Linked DNA regions of Rhodopseudomonas sp. BAL398. The protein of the gene in region 1 interacts with the protein of each later gene in a pairwise test. Links are inferred from orthologs where the notes say so. Each region holds a gene or a part of one and is shown on either strand. Other genes may lie near its edges.

Region 1 (7,849 bases):
ACCGCGAGGTCCATGTTGAAAAATGTGCGACCGAGGCGCGGGACCGAAGCCTCGCGCGCGGGGCAGCGGCGGAAATCGCCTGATCGCCCGCGCTGCCGGCCGGCAAGTTCAAGCGCCCGTCATTGCGAGCGAAGCGACGCAATCCAGGGCTGCTCACACGACGTTGCTGGATTGCGTCGTCGCTTCGCTCCTCGCAATGACGCCGGCAAGTGCCGCCCTCGGCGACCCCATTTACGCCTCGGCTCGCTCAGTGCTCGGCCTGGTCCGGAAGATCATCCGGGAAGTCGCCGAGCCTAGCGATCAGGGCGTTGATATGCGGTGAATCGTCGACGGCCTCGACCAGTTCGAAAAACAGCGTCTTGTAGGTGACAAAGACGACGCCGGCGTGTTTCAATCTGTCGACGGCGTCGTCGGTGCGGTGGGTCGATGAAAACAGCAATTCGTCGACGGCGAACACGTCGAAGCCGAGATCGAGCAGGCCAAGGCAGGACTGCAACACGCAGACATCGGTTTCACAGCCCGCCACAATGATCTGCGGTTTTTTCAAGCGCTGCAGATGGCTGCGAATCGGCTTTTCCTTGGTGAGATCGAAGAAATCCTTCTCGAACACCTTGGCGGCATCGCCGAGCGTTGCCATGAGATCGGTTGCCTCGGCGCCCTTGCGGTCCACCGGGCGCTCCAGCGTGATGAGCGTCGGAATCCGAAAATAGCCGAGCAGAGCCGCGAAGCTGCGCATATTGCGCCCCAGCCGCGCGCGGCTGCGCGGTTCGAGCTGGTCGAGAAATCCTTCCTGGTAATCAATGATCGCGGCACAGCACTGATCGGCGCGGATGCGAAGGGGGCCGGACTTGCCCTGGCGATGGTTCATTTGCGTTTTCACCGGGGCAGGGTGCGCGGCCTTGTCGGCCACGACCTATTCCGCGGCCTTCAAGACGTGCACCGAGAACATCCCCTCGGAATCGGTCCAGCATTGCAGCGGGGTCCAGCCCGAACCCTGCGCCAGCGCGCCGAAGCGCTCGAGGCTGTATTTGTAGCTGCTTTCGGTATGGATGGTTTCGCCGATGCGGAACGAGAAATTGCGGCCGAGGATGCGAACGCTCTGGCTCTTGCGGCTGATCAGATGCATCTCGATGCGGTGTAGCTCGCGATTGAAAATCGCGCGGTGCTTGAACGCCGACAGGTCGAAATTGCCGCCGAGCTCGCGGTTGATCCGCACCAGCACGTTGAGGTTGAACTGCGCGGTAACGCCGGCGTCGTCGTTATAGGCGGCGGCCAGTACGCGATCGTCCTTCTCCAGATCGACGCCGATCAGCAGCTCCGAACCCTCGCCGAGAATCCGCCGCGCGCTGCGCAGGAAGGCGCAGGCCTCGTGCGGCTCGAAATTGCCCAGCGTCGAGCCGGGAAAGAACCCGACCTTCGGCATCGCCACCACCGCCTCGGGCAGCTCGAACGGCGTGGTGAAATCCGCCGTCACCGGATAGACGGCGAGGCCCGGGACATCGCGGCGCAGCTCGTCGGCCTGGGCGTTGAGGAAGTCGCCGGAAATATCCACCGGCACATAAGCGTGGGTGTGACAGGCCTGCAGCAGCGTGCGGACCTTGGTGGTGGCGCCGGCGCCGAATTCGACGATCGCCGCGTCAGCCGGAATCCGCGCCGCGATCTCTTCGCCGCGATCGCGTAGGATCTCGAGCTCGCAGCGGGTCGGGTAATATTCGGGCTGCACGGTGATCTGCTCGAACAATTCGGAGCCGGCGGCATCATAGAAATATTTCGGCGATAGGCGCTTCTGGGATCGCGACAGGCCTTCGATCACGTCATGGGCGAATGTCGAAGTCGATTCATCGAGCTGGTGCTGTTTCGCCAGCGCGGCAACGTGAACATTCATGAGGGTCTCCTGCTGCGCCCGCGGCGCGGTTCAGTAGCAATCAGACGGCGTAATCGGCAAGGCGAAGTCCGGTGAATTGCCAGCGGTGATGCGGATAGAAGAAGTTGCGGTAGGTGAGTCGGCTGTGATCCTTCGGCGTCGCCAAAGAGGAGCCGCGCAGCACCAGCTGATTGATCATGAACTTGCCATTGTATTCGCCGAGCGCGCCCTCGATGGCGCGATAGCCCGGATAGGCCGCATAGGCGCTGCGAGTCCATTGCCACACCATGCCGAAGGCATCGTTGAGCTGGCCGGCGCGCGCTGCGACTTCCCATTCCATCTCGGTCGGCAGATGCTGACCGCGCCAGCGCGCGAAGGCATCGGCCTCGTAATAACTGACGTGACACACCGGGGCATCCGGATCGACCTTCTGCAAACCGCCGAGCGTCATGATCTGCCATTCGCCGTCGACCTCGCGCCAATGTCCGGGCGCTTCCCAGCCCTCGCGCTCGACCGTTGCGAAGCCGTCCATCAGCCACAGCGTGGCGGTGCGGTAACCGCCATCGGCGATGAAGTCCAGCCATTCGGCATTGCTGACCAGGTTCCGCGCCAGCTTTACCGGGCCGACCAGCGCCCGATGCGCCGGCTCTTCATTGTCGAAATGAAAGCCGTCGCCGACATGACCGATCGAATGGATGCCCTCCGCCAGCGTCACCCAATCGTCGCCCTGCCGCGTCGCGCGCGGAAATTGCCACGCCGGATCATAGGCCGGCGGAATTGGATTTTGCGCGAAGGCATGCAGGATGTCGGTGATCATCAGTTCCTGATGCTGCTGTTCGTGATTGAGCCCGACTTCGAGCAGCGGCGCCACGGCGGCCAGCTCGGCCGGTTCGGCCTCACCGAAAAATCGCAAGATCGCAGCATCGACATGGCGGCGATAGGCGGTCACCTCGGCGGCGCCGGGACGTGTCAGCAGCCCGCGTGCGGCGCGGCTGTGGCGGGGGCCGGCGGTGACGTAATAGGAGTTGAACAGATAGGCGTAGTCCGGATGGTAGACCGCATAATCGGGACAATACTGGCCGAGCAGAAACTGCTCGAAGAACCAGGTGGTGTGGGCGCGGTGCCATTTCGCCGGGCTGGCGTCCGGCATCGATTGCACGACTTGATCCTCGGGCGACAGCGGCGCTGCGCGGCGTTCGGTCTCGTCGCGGACCGCGCGATAGGCCCGTGCCAGATCTTGCGCCAGATCGCTCGAGGCGGAGATCGCGGACGCGTGAGGGGCCGCCAAAGGGGCGCCAGCGGATACAATGGTTGTCACGAAGATCTCCGGTTTTGGGGATGTAACGTCACCTTTGAAGATGAGTTCCAAAACGAGTTCCAGCTTCCTAGAGCGGCTTTTGACAGCGGCTTCACCCAGATAGGTCATCCCGTCGCAGATAAAACCCCGGCGGCTGCGGCCGGAATTTCCCCTCGCCGGCATTTTACTTGGGGCCGGCGGGGTTTCGGTCTAGATATTTAACGCTAGATATAGGGTAGGTTTGAGCGGAGCGCTGATGGCCAGCACGACCGTGCCGCAAAGGGGTGTGAAATGAGCATTGAGCAATTCATCGAGAACGAAGTGAAGTCGAACGACGTGGTGCTGTTCATGAAGGGCACCCCTCAGTTTCCGCAATGCGGCTTTTCAGGTCAGGTCGTGCAGATTCTTGACCATGTTGGCGTCGGCTACAAGGGCTTGAACGTGCTCGAATCAGCGGATTTGCGCGACGGCATCAAGACCTATTCGAACTGGCCGACGATTCCGCAGCTCTACGTCAAGGGCGAATTCGTCGGTGGTTGCGACATCATCCGCGAAATGTTCCAGGCTGGCGAATTGCAGAAACTGCTCGCCGACAAGGGCGTCACGGTGGCGGCGTCTGCCTGACCCCGCTGATCGCGCGTGTTCGCCCGACAATTCGGCGCGACCCGGCTTGAGGTGATTGTCGCCGACATCACGACGCTCGATGTCGACGCCATCGTCAACGCCGCCAATAATTCGCTGCTCGGCGGCGGCGGCGTCGACGGCGCGATTCACCGCGCCGCCGGGCCGAAATTGCTCGCCGCGTGCCGCCTGCTGAATGGCTGCGCCACCGGCGAGGCCAAGATCACCCCAGGCTTTTTGTTGCCGGCGCGGCATGTGATCCATGCGGTCGGTCCGGTGTGGCGCGGCGGCGATGGCGGCGAGGATGCCGCCTTGGAATCGTGCTATCGCCGCGCGCTGGCGCTGTGCCAGAGCCACGATCTGCGCTCGCTCGCGTTCCCGGCGATCTCCACCGGGGTCTATGGTTTTCCGGCCGAGCGCGCCGCTTCCATTGCGATCAACACAACAATCGACGCGCTTGACGCCGTCCCCGCAGTTGCAAAGGTGGTGTTCTGCTGCTTTTCCGAATCGTCCGCCCGCCTGCACGCGGCGGCGCTGGCCGGTTCCGCCGCCTGACACGCTGAGCAAGCCCGGCACTTGAATCGATAAGATCCCCCGCTACGATCCCTGCAACATCAATCGGGAGGGAATGCGAATGTGGCGGCAGGCAATGCGAGCGGTGGTGGGCGGCGCGTTGCTGGCAATGATGGCGGCGCCGGCGGCCTTCGCGCAAGGCACCTTCGATCTGCCGGCCGGGGCGCATTTCTCGCAGGAAAAGCTGGCGCGGATCGACGCGTTCTTCAAGGGCCAGATCGCTGAGGGCAAGATTCCCGGCGCGGTGCTGTATATCGAGCAGCATGGCAAGCCGGTGTATCAACGCTATTTCGGCGTCCGCGACACCGCCACCAAGCAGCCGATGACCGACGATACCATCTTCCGGCTGGCCTCGCTGACCAAGCCGTTCACCGCCTTCGCGGCGATGATGCTGGTCGAGCGCGGCAAGCTCAAGCTCGACGATCCGCTGTCGAAATACGTCCCGGCCTTTGCCACGGTGAAGGTCGGCGTCGAAAAGAAGCAGGCCGACGGCAGCAAGACGCTGGTGTTCGAGCCGCCGAAACGGCCGATTCTGATCAGCGACCTGCTGCTGCATACGTCGGGGATTACTTACGGCTTTTTCGGCGACAGCCTGGTGCGCAAGGCGATCGACGCCGCCAGGATCTATGACGGCAATCCCACCACCGCCGAATTCGCCGAGCGCATCGCCAGATTGCCATTGCAGGAGCAGCCCGGCACGCTGTGGGACTACGGCAATTCCTACGAGGTGCTCGGCCGCGTCATCGAGGTGGCATCGGGCCAGTCCTTCTATCAGTTCGAGAAGGCCAATCTGTTCGACCCGCTGAGCATGACCGACACCCGCTATTTCCTGACCACGCCGGAGCAGAAACAGCGGATGGCGCAGCCGATGCCCAACGATGCCGATTTTCATGTCGGGCGGCCGAGCACGCCGGACATCGTCAAGAACTGGGAATCCGGCGGCGGCGGCCTGGTCTCGACGCCGCATGACGTGATCCGCTTCGTGCGGATGCTGCTGCATGGCGGCGAGCTCGACGGCAAGCGCTATCTCAGCGAGGCCACCTTCAAACTGATGACCACCGACCATATCGGCCCGACGTCGGGGATCGAGCGCGACTATTTCTATTTCCCCGGCGACGGCTTCGGCTATGGCTATGGTCTGGCGGTGCGCACCGATCCCGGCAACGCCAAGCCGCCGCCGCCCGGTTCCCTGGGCGAATTGAAATGGGACGGCGCCACCGGCTGCTATTTCGTGGTCGATCCCAAGCAGGACATGTTCTTCGTGTTGATGCAGCAGACCCCGTCGCAGCGCCAGCCGATCCAGCGCGAAACCAAGAAGCTGATCTACGAAGCGATGGAGAATTGAAGCGGGGCGGGCCGGCGGGTTTGAAGCTCAGGCTTGAAGTTCAGGCCCAAAGCTGAAGGTGATGTGTCATCGCCGCGGGAGTTCCTTTTGCTCACGGCTTCGCCGCTCTCGCCCGGTTCCGCATTGCCCCGCAGCAATCGCTGCGGCGACAACCCTGTATACATTTTCAAACATTCCGCCTAGGTTTCGGGCGCGGTCGTGCTGATTGCCGACCGGACTGCAGTAACATCGACGCCTTCCGGCATTCTCGTTGCCATCTTCGGCAGTGAGTCGTCGCAGGCGGGTTAGTCATCTTTCTCAATTTGCGTATTTGACTGGACCACCAAGGCCCCGGCGTCGTCGGCGCGCCTTGCTTGCCATGCTCGCGCATGGCTTTTGCAACCAGAAAGGAATCTGATGTCGTATAAACAACCTGGTCGAGCCAGCATCGTATCGCGCGCGATCGCGGCGATCATTCTGACGGGCATTTATAGCTTCGCGCTCATCGGCGCGACCGCCGTCGTGTTCGGCGTGTCCAGCACGTCGGCTCAGGCGCAGCGCGGCGATGGTCGTGGTCGTGGTGATCGTGGGCGTGGCCGTGGCCGTGCCCGTGGTGATCGCGGACGTGGTCGTGGCGATCGCGGTCGCGGTCGTGGCCGTGGCCGCGGCGGCTGCCTCATCAATGCCGCCGGTGTCCGGATCTGCCTCTAAGCTACCTCGACTTTGCGACTCTCAAGCGGGCCTGATCGTCAGATCGGGCCCGCTTCTGTTTGTGCCGTCGCGGCGGCTACTAGACGCCGCGCACGATGTCGCGGATCAGCCCGAGCGTCTCGTCGATCATGGCGCTGCTCACATCGAGATGGGTGCAGGCGCGGATCCGGCCGTCCATCGTCGCCAGCAGAACGCCGCGCTGCCGCAGCGCCGCGACCATCGCCTGGCCGTCGATGCCGGCGTCCCTCGGATCGAAAAACACCAGATTGGTTTCGGGCGGCTGCACGGTGACGCCGGGAATTTGCGCGAGCCCCTGCGCCAGCGCCTGGGCGTTGTCGTGGTCGTCGGCCAGCCGCGCGACATGATGATCGAGCGCATGGATGCAGGCCGCCGCGATGATGCCGGCCTGGCGCATTGATCCGCCGAGCCGCTGCTTCCAGCGCCAGACCTGATCGATGAAGTCGCGCGAGCCGGCGATCGCCGCGCCGACCGGCGCGCCCAATCCCTTGCTGAAATCGATCCAGGCCGAGCCCCAGCCCGCAGTCATCTCGCGCGCGCTGATGCCGGTGGCGACGGTGGCGTTCAGCAGCCGGGCGCCGTCCATATGGGTGGCGAGACCCGCGGCGCTGGCGGCCTCGGCGATGTCGTCGAGCACGGACTTGGGCCAGATCGTGCCGCCGCCGATATTGGCGGTCTGTTCGACGCTGACCAGGGTCTGCGGCGGCTCGTAGCGGTTACGCGGATGCAGCGCGGCGCGGAATGCCTCCAGCGAGAACTGCCCGTTCGGCCCTGGCAGCGCGGTGATCTGGAAGCCGCCGAGCGCCGCATGGGTGCCGCCTTCGCGCGACAGGATATGGGCGGTCGCATGCGCCAGGATTTCGTCGCCGGGCCGGCAGGTCGACAGCGTCGCGGTGACGTTGCACATCGTGCCCGATGGCAGGAACACCGCGGCTTCCTTGCCGAGCAATTCGGCGACGCGCTCATTCAACAGATTGACGGTGGGATCGTCGCCGCCCTGTTCGTCGCCGACCTCCGCCCGCGCCATCGCCTCGCGCATCGCCGGCGTCGGCCGGGTTTGGGTATCGGACAACAGATTGATGCGGACCGGCGGCAGGGCGGGATCACGCGGGGCAGGAGTGTAGTGGACCATGGCACTCTCGATTCATGAAAACTGGTTCAACCGAGCATAGACGATTTTCGCCACGAGAAATTTGCCTGGTCATTCCGGGGCGCGAGCAGCGAAGCTGCGGGCGAACCCGGAATCTTGCGGCGGGGCAAGCGCCCTGCCTGTGGCGAGATTCCGGGTTCGCTCGGCCTGCGGCCTCGCGCCCCGGAATGACAGTGCTCATAAGAAACAGCGCTCATACGAAAAAGGCCCCGGTAAAACCGGGGCCTGATACCGTCTGTCGCTGAAACGAAATCAGCGCGAATAGAATTCGACGATCAGATGCGGCTCCAT
Region 2 (2,715 bases), 2.0 Mb from region 1 along the record:
GCGCGCTGGGCATGGCGCCGGGGCGATTCTTCGCGGTCAATCTGCCGGCGATCGCGCTGTGGGCGCCGGCCCATGTGTTGCCCGGATTGATCGCCGCCACCGTATTGGCCAAGCCGCACCAATTGGGGCTGCATCATCTGCTGCCGGTGCTGGCCGGCGCGGTGACCACGGCGTTGCTGGCGCTGTGGGCCTGGCGGCGCTGGCGCAAGGCATCTGCCGATCTGTCCGGCAGGGACGCCTGAATACAAGACCGCCTGAATGAACGCGCGCGGCTGTGCGCCGCGCAAGCGGCGCGACAGCGACTCGTCAGCTGGCGCCGCGAACCACGGTCTTCAGATAATTATAGGCCTTGATGATCTCGATCAGGCGATCCTCGGTGGAGCGGTCGCCGCCATTGGCGTCGGGGTGATGCTGCTTCACCAGCGCCTTGTATTTCGCCTTCACCACTTCCAGCGTGGCGTCGGAGCCGAGCCCCATCACCTGCAGCGCCTTGCGCTCGGCGTTGAACACCTTGCGGGTCTCGACCTTGGGCTCCTCGGCCTGCGAACCCGGGCCGGGCCGCCAGCGGCCGCGGCCGTTGAGCTCGCTGAACATGTGGAACGGGTCGGAAGCGTCGTCGATCTCGGCGGCGCCGGCCTTGCCTTTGGTCTTGGTGCCGTTGGCGCCCATCTTCCAGGTCGGGCGGTGCCCGGTCAACGCATCCTTCTGATAACGCGCCACCGCGTCGGCTTCCATGCCCTTGAAGAAATTATAGCCCTGATTGTATTCGCGTACATGGTTCAGGCAGAAGTGCCAATATTCCTTCTCGGCGCCGCGGCCCTTGGGCGCGCGATGGCCGCCCTTGTTCTTGCAGCCGGGCGCCTCGCACATCTGCGCTTCCTCGCGCGCAGCCGCCTGCTGCTTCGCGCTCAGCTTGTTGGGCTTGATGCGGATGCTGTCGAAAAATTTGGAGGAGTCGATGGCCATGGCTGACTATGACAACGCTACGCGGCGGGCTTCAAGTCTTGACATTGCGAATAGCACCCGGGTTGATGGGAATAGATGAATTTCAAACATTACCCTGACGGACGTGGCCAGATCATGAGAGCGAAAGACTCTATCACACAGAAGTTGAACGAAGCTTTCGCTCCTGTGAGTCTCGACGTGATTGATGAATCACATTTGCATGAAGGCCATGCCGGCCACCGGCCGGGCGGCGAGACCCATTTCAGGGTCAATATCGTGTCCCCGGCCTTCGCGGGCAAGAGCCGACTCGACCGCCATCGCATGATCAATGCCACGCTGGCGGCGGAACTCGCCGGCTCGGTGCACGCGCTGGCGATCAAGGCCCAAGCCCCCGGCGAGGCTTAGACTCCCCCGGCGAGGCTTAGACTCCCCTGGCGAGGCTTAGGCTCCCCGGGCAAGGGCTAGCCTGCCAGCTTCGGGACCAGTCCCGAGGATTGCGCCTGGCCGGCGCTTGATCGAAATCAAGGATCAAGCGGCGACCTTGCATAGACTATTCCCAGGGGCGATTCTCGCGGCACTGTTTTTGAAGGCCGCCATCAGGAGAGTTCGCCCGATGACAAGCTCGCGCATCTTCATTTCGATCACCTCGAGCTTTGCAGCTGGGGGCCATGCCATCGCGGTCGGCGCGGCCGCAATCAATGACGCCGGCACGGCGGATGCCAGCCAGACCGGGGAGGATTGATCGATGGGACATGGACCGCATTGGGGCATGATGGGCGACAGCTTCGGCGGAATGGGTCCGCTCAATATCATCAGCTGGATCGTCGGCCTGATTCTCGTCGCCGTGCTGGTGGCCTGGTTTATCCGCACCAATTCCGCCGCCAAGGCGCGCAATGATCCCACCGAATCGCGGCGCGTCGCGCTCGACGTGCTGGAAGACCGCTATGCCCGCGGCGAAATCAACCGCGAGGAATTCCTGCAGAAGAAGCAGGACCTCAACGGCTGACTGACGTCCCCGGATCATTGCTGCGTGGCGCGCTGATCCGCGGCGCCGCGGGGCAACAGCTGGGCGTCGACGCCGTCAGAAGACGGGGCCGACGCGCGGCTTCTTGGCGAGCAGCCCGACCTCGGCCTGTTGCGGCACCGGCGCGATCCGCAGCGCGGTAATCCGGTTCCGCTCGCGGCGCAGCACCCGGAACAGGAAGCCGTGAAAGGTGAAGCTCTGGCCGCGCTCCGGGATCGAGCGCGCCTCGTGGATCACCAGCCCCGCCACCGTGGTCGCCTCCTCGTCGGGCAGGCGCCAATCCATCGCGCGGTTGAGATCGCGGATCGGCACCGAGCCGTCGACCACCACCGACCCATCGGGCTGGGTGCGCACGCCGGCCACCACGACGTCATGCTCGTCGGAGATGTCGCCGACGATCTCCTCGAGAATGTCCTCCAGCGTCACCATGCCTTCGACTTCGCCATATTCGTCGACCACCAGGGCGAAATGGGTCTTGCGGCTGCGGAACGCCTTGAGCTGCTCCGACACCGGGCGCATCTCCGGCACGAACCAGGCCGGCAGCGCGATGGTGGTGACGTCGATCTTGTCGGTCTCGCCGTCGGCGGCGCGGATCGCGCGCAGCAGGTCCTTGGCGTGCAGCACGCCGATGATGTTTTCCGGCTTGTCGCGCCACAATGGAATCCGGGTATATTCGGTGGAAAGCACCTCGCGCACCAGTTCCTCGGGCGGCAGATCGGCGTTGATCATCACCATCTCGGTGCGGT

What was found. Proteins that work in one complex are often made in the same cells at the same time.
Region 2: the proteins of grxD (region 1) and RBJ75_RS21070 interact in binary tests that used the Escherichia coli proteins (3 or more experiments, as listed by UniProt). The link is inferred for Rhodopseudomonas sp. BAL398 from one-to-one orthologs.

What each region holds. Positions count from the first base shown.
Region 1 is NZ_CP133111.1:2,496,332-2,504,180, reverse strand. The notes cover bases 2,293-5,118. They hold grxD (Grx4 family monothiol glutaredoxin), read left to right. Parts: upstream 2,293-3,452; coding sequence 3,453-3,785; downstream 3,786-5,118. Other genes in these bases: RBJ75_RS11930 (serine hydrolase domain-containing protein), read left to right, coding at 4,417-5,118; RBJ75_RS11935 (O-acetyl-ADP-ribose deacetylase), read left to right, coding at 3,801-4,337; egtB (ergothioneine biosynthesis protein EgtB), read right to left, coding at 2,293-3,182. Also shown: RBJ75_RS11960 (hypothetical protein), read left to right, coding at 1-83; RBJ75_RS11955 (isochorismatase family protein), read right to left, coding at 248-868; egtD (L-histidine N(alpha)-methyltransferase), read right to left, coding at 914-1,885; more of egtB, read right to left, coding at 1,926-2,292; more of RBJ75_RS11930, read left to right, coding at 5,119-5,700; RBJ75_RS11925 (hypothetical protein), read left to right, coding at 6,097-6,390; RBJ75_RS11920 (threonine aldolase family protein), read right to left, coding at 6,470-7,540; rpsD (30S ribosomal protein S4), read right to left, coding at 7,811-7,849. UniProt on the Escherichia coli protein: Monothiol glutaredoxin involved in the biogenesis of iron-sulfur clusters.
Region 2 is NZ_CP133111.1:4,465,291-4,468,005, reverse strand. It holds RBJ75_RS21070 (BolA family protein), read left to right. Parts: upstream 1-1,080; coding sequence 1,081-1,350; downstream 1,351-2,715. Other genes in the region: RBJ75_RS21055 (HlyC/CorC family transporter), read right to left, coding at 2,027-2,715; RBJ75_RS21060 (SHOCT domain-containing protein), read left to right, coding at 1,691-1,951; RBJ75_RS21065 (hypothetical protein), read left to right, coding at 1,457-1,687; RBJ75_RS21075 (J domain-containing protein), read right to left, coding at 307-966; RBJ75_RS21080 (DedA family protein), read left to right, coding at 1-242. UniProt on the Escherichia coli protein: Transcriptional regulator that plays an important role in general stress response. Has many effects on cell morphology, cell growth and cell division. Acts by regulating the transcription of many genes, including dacA (PBP-5), dacC (PBP-6), ampC and mreB.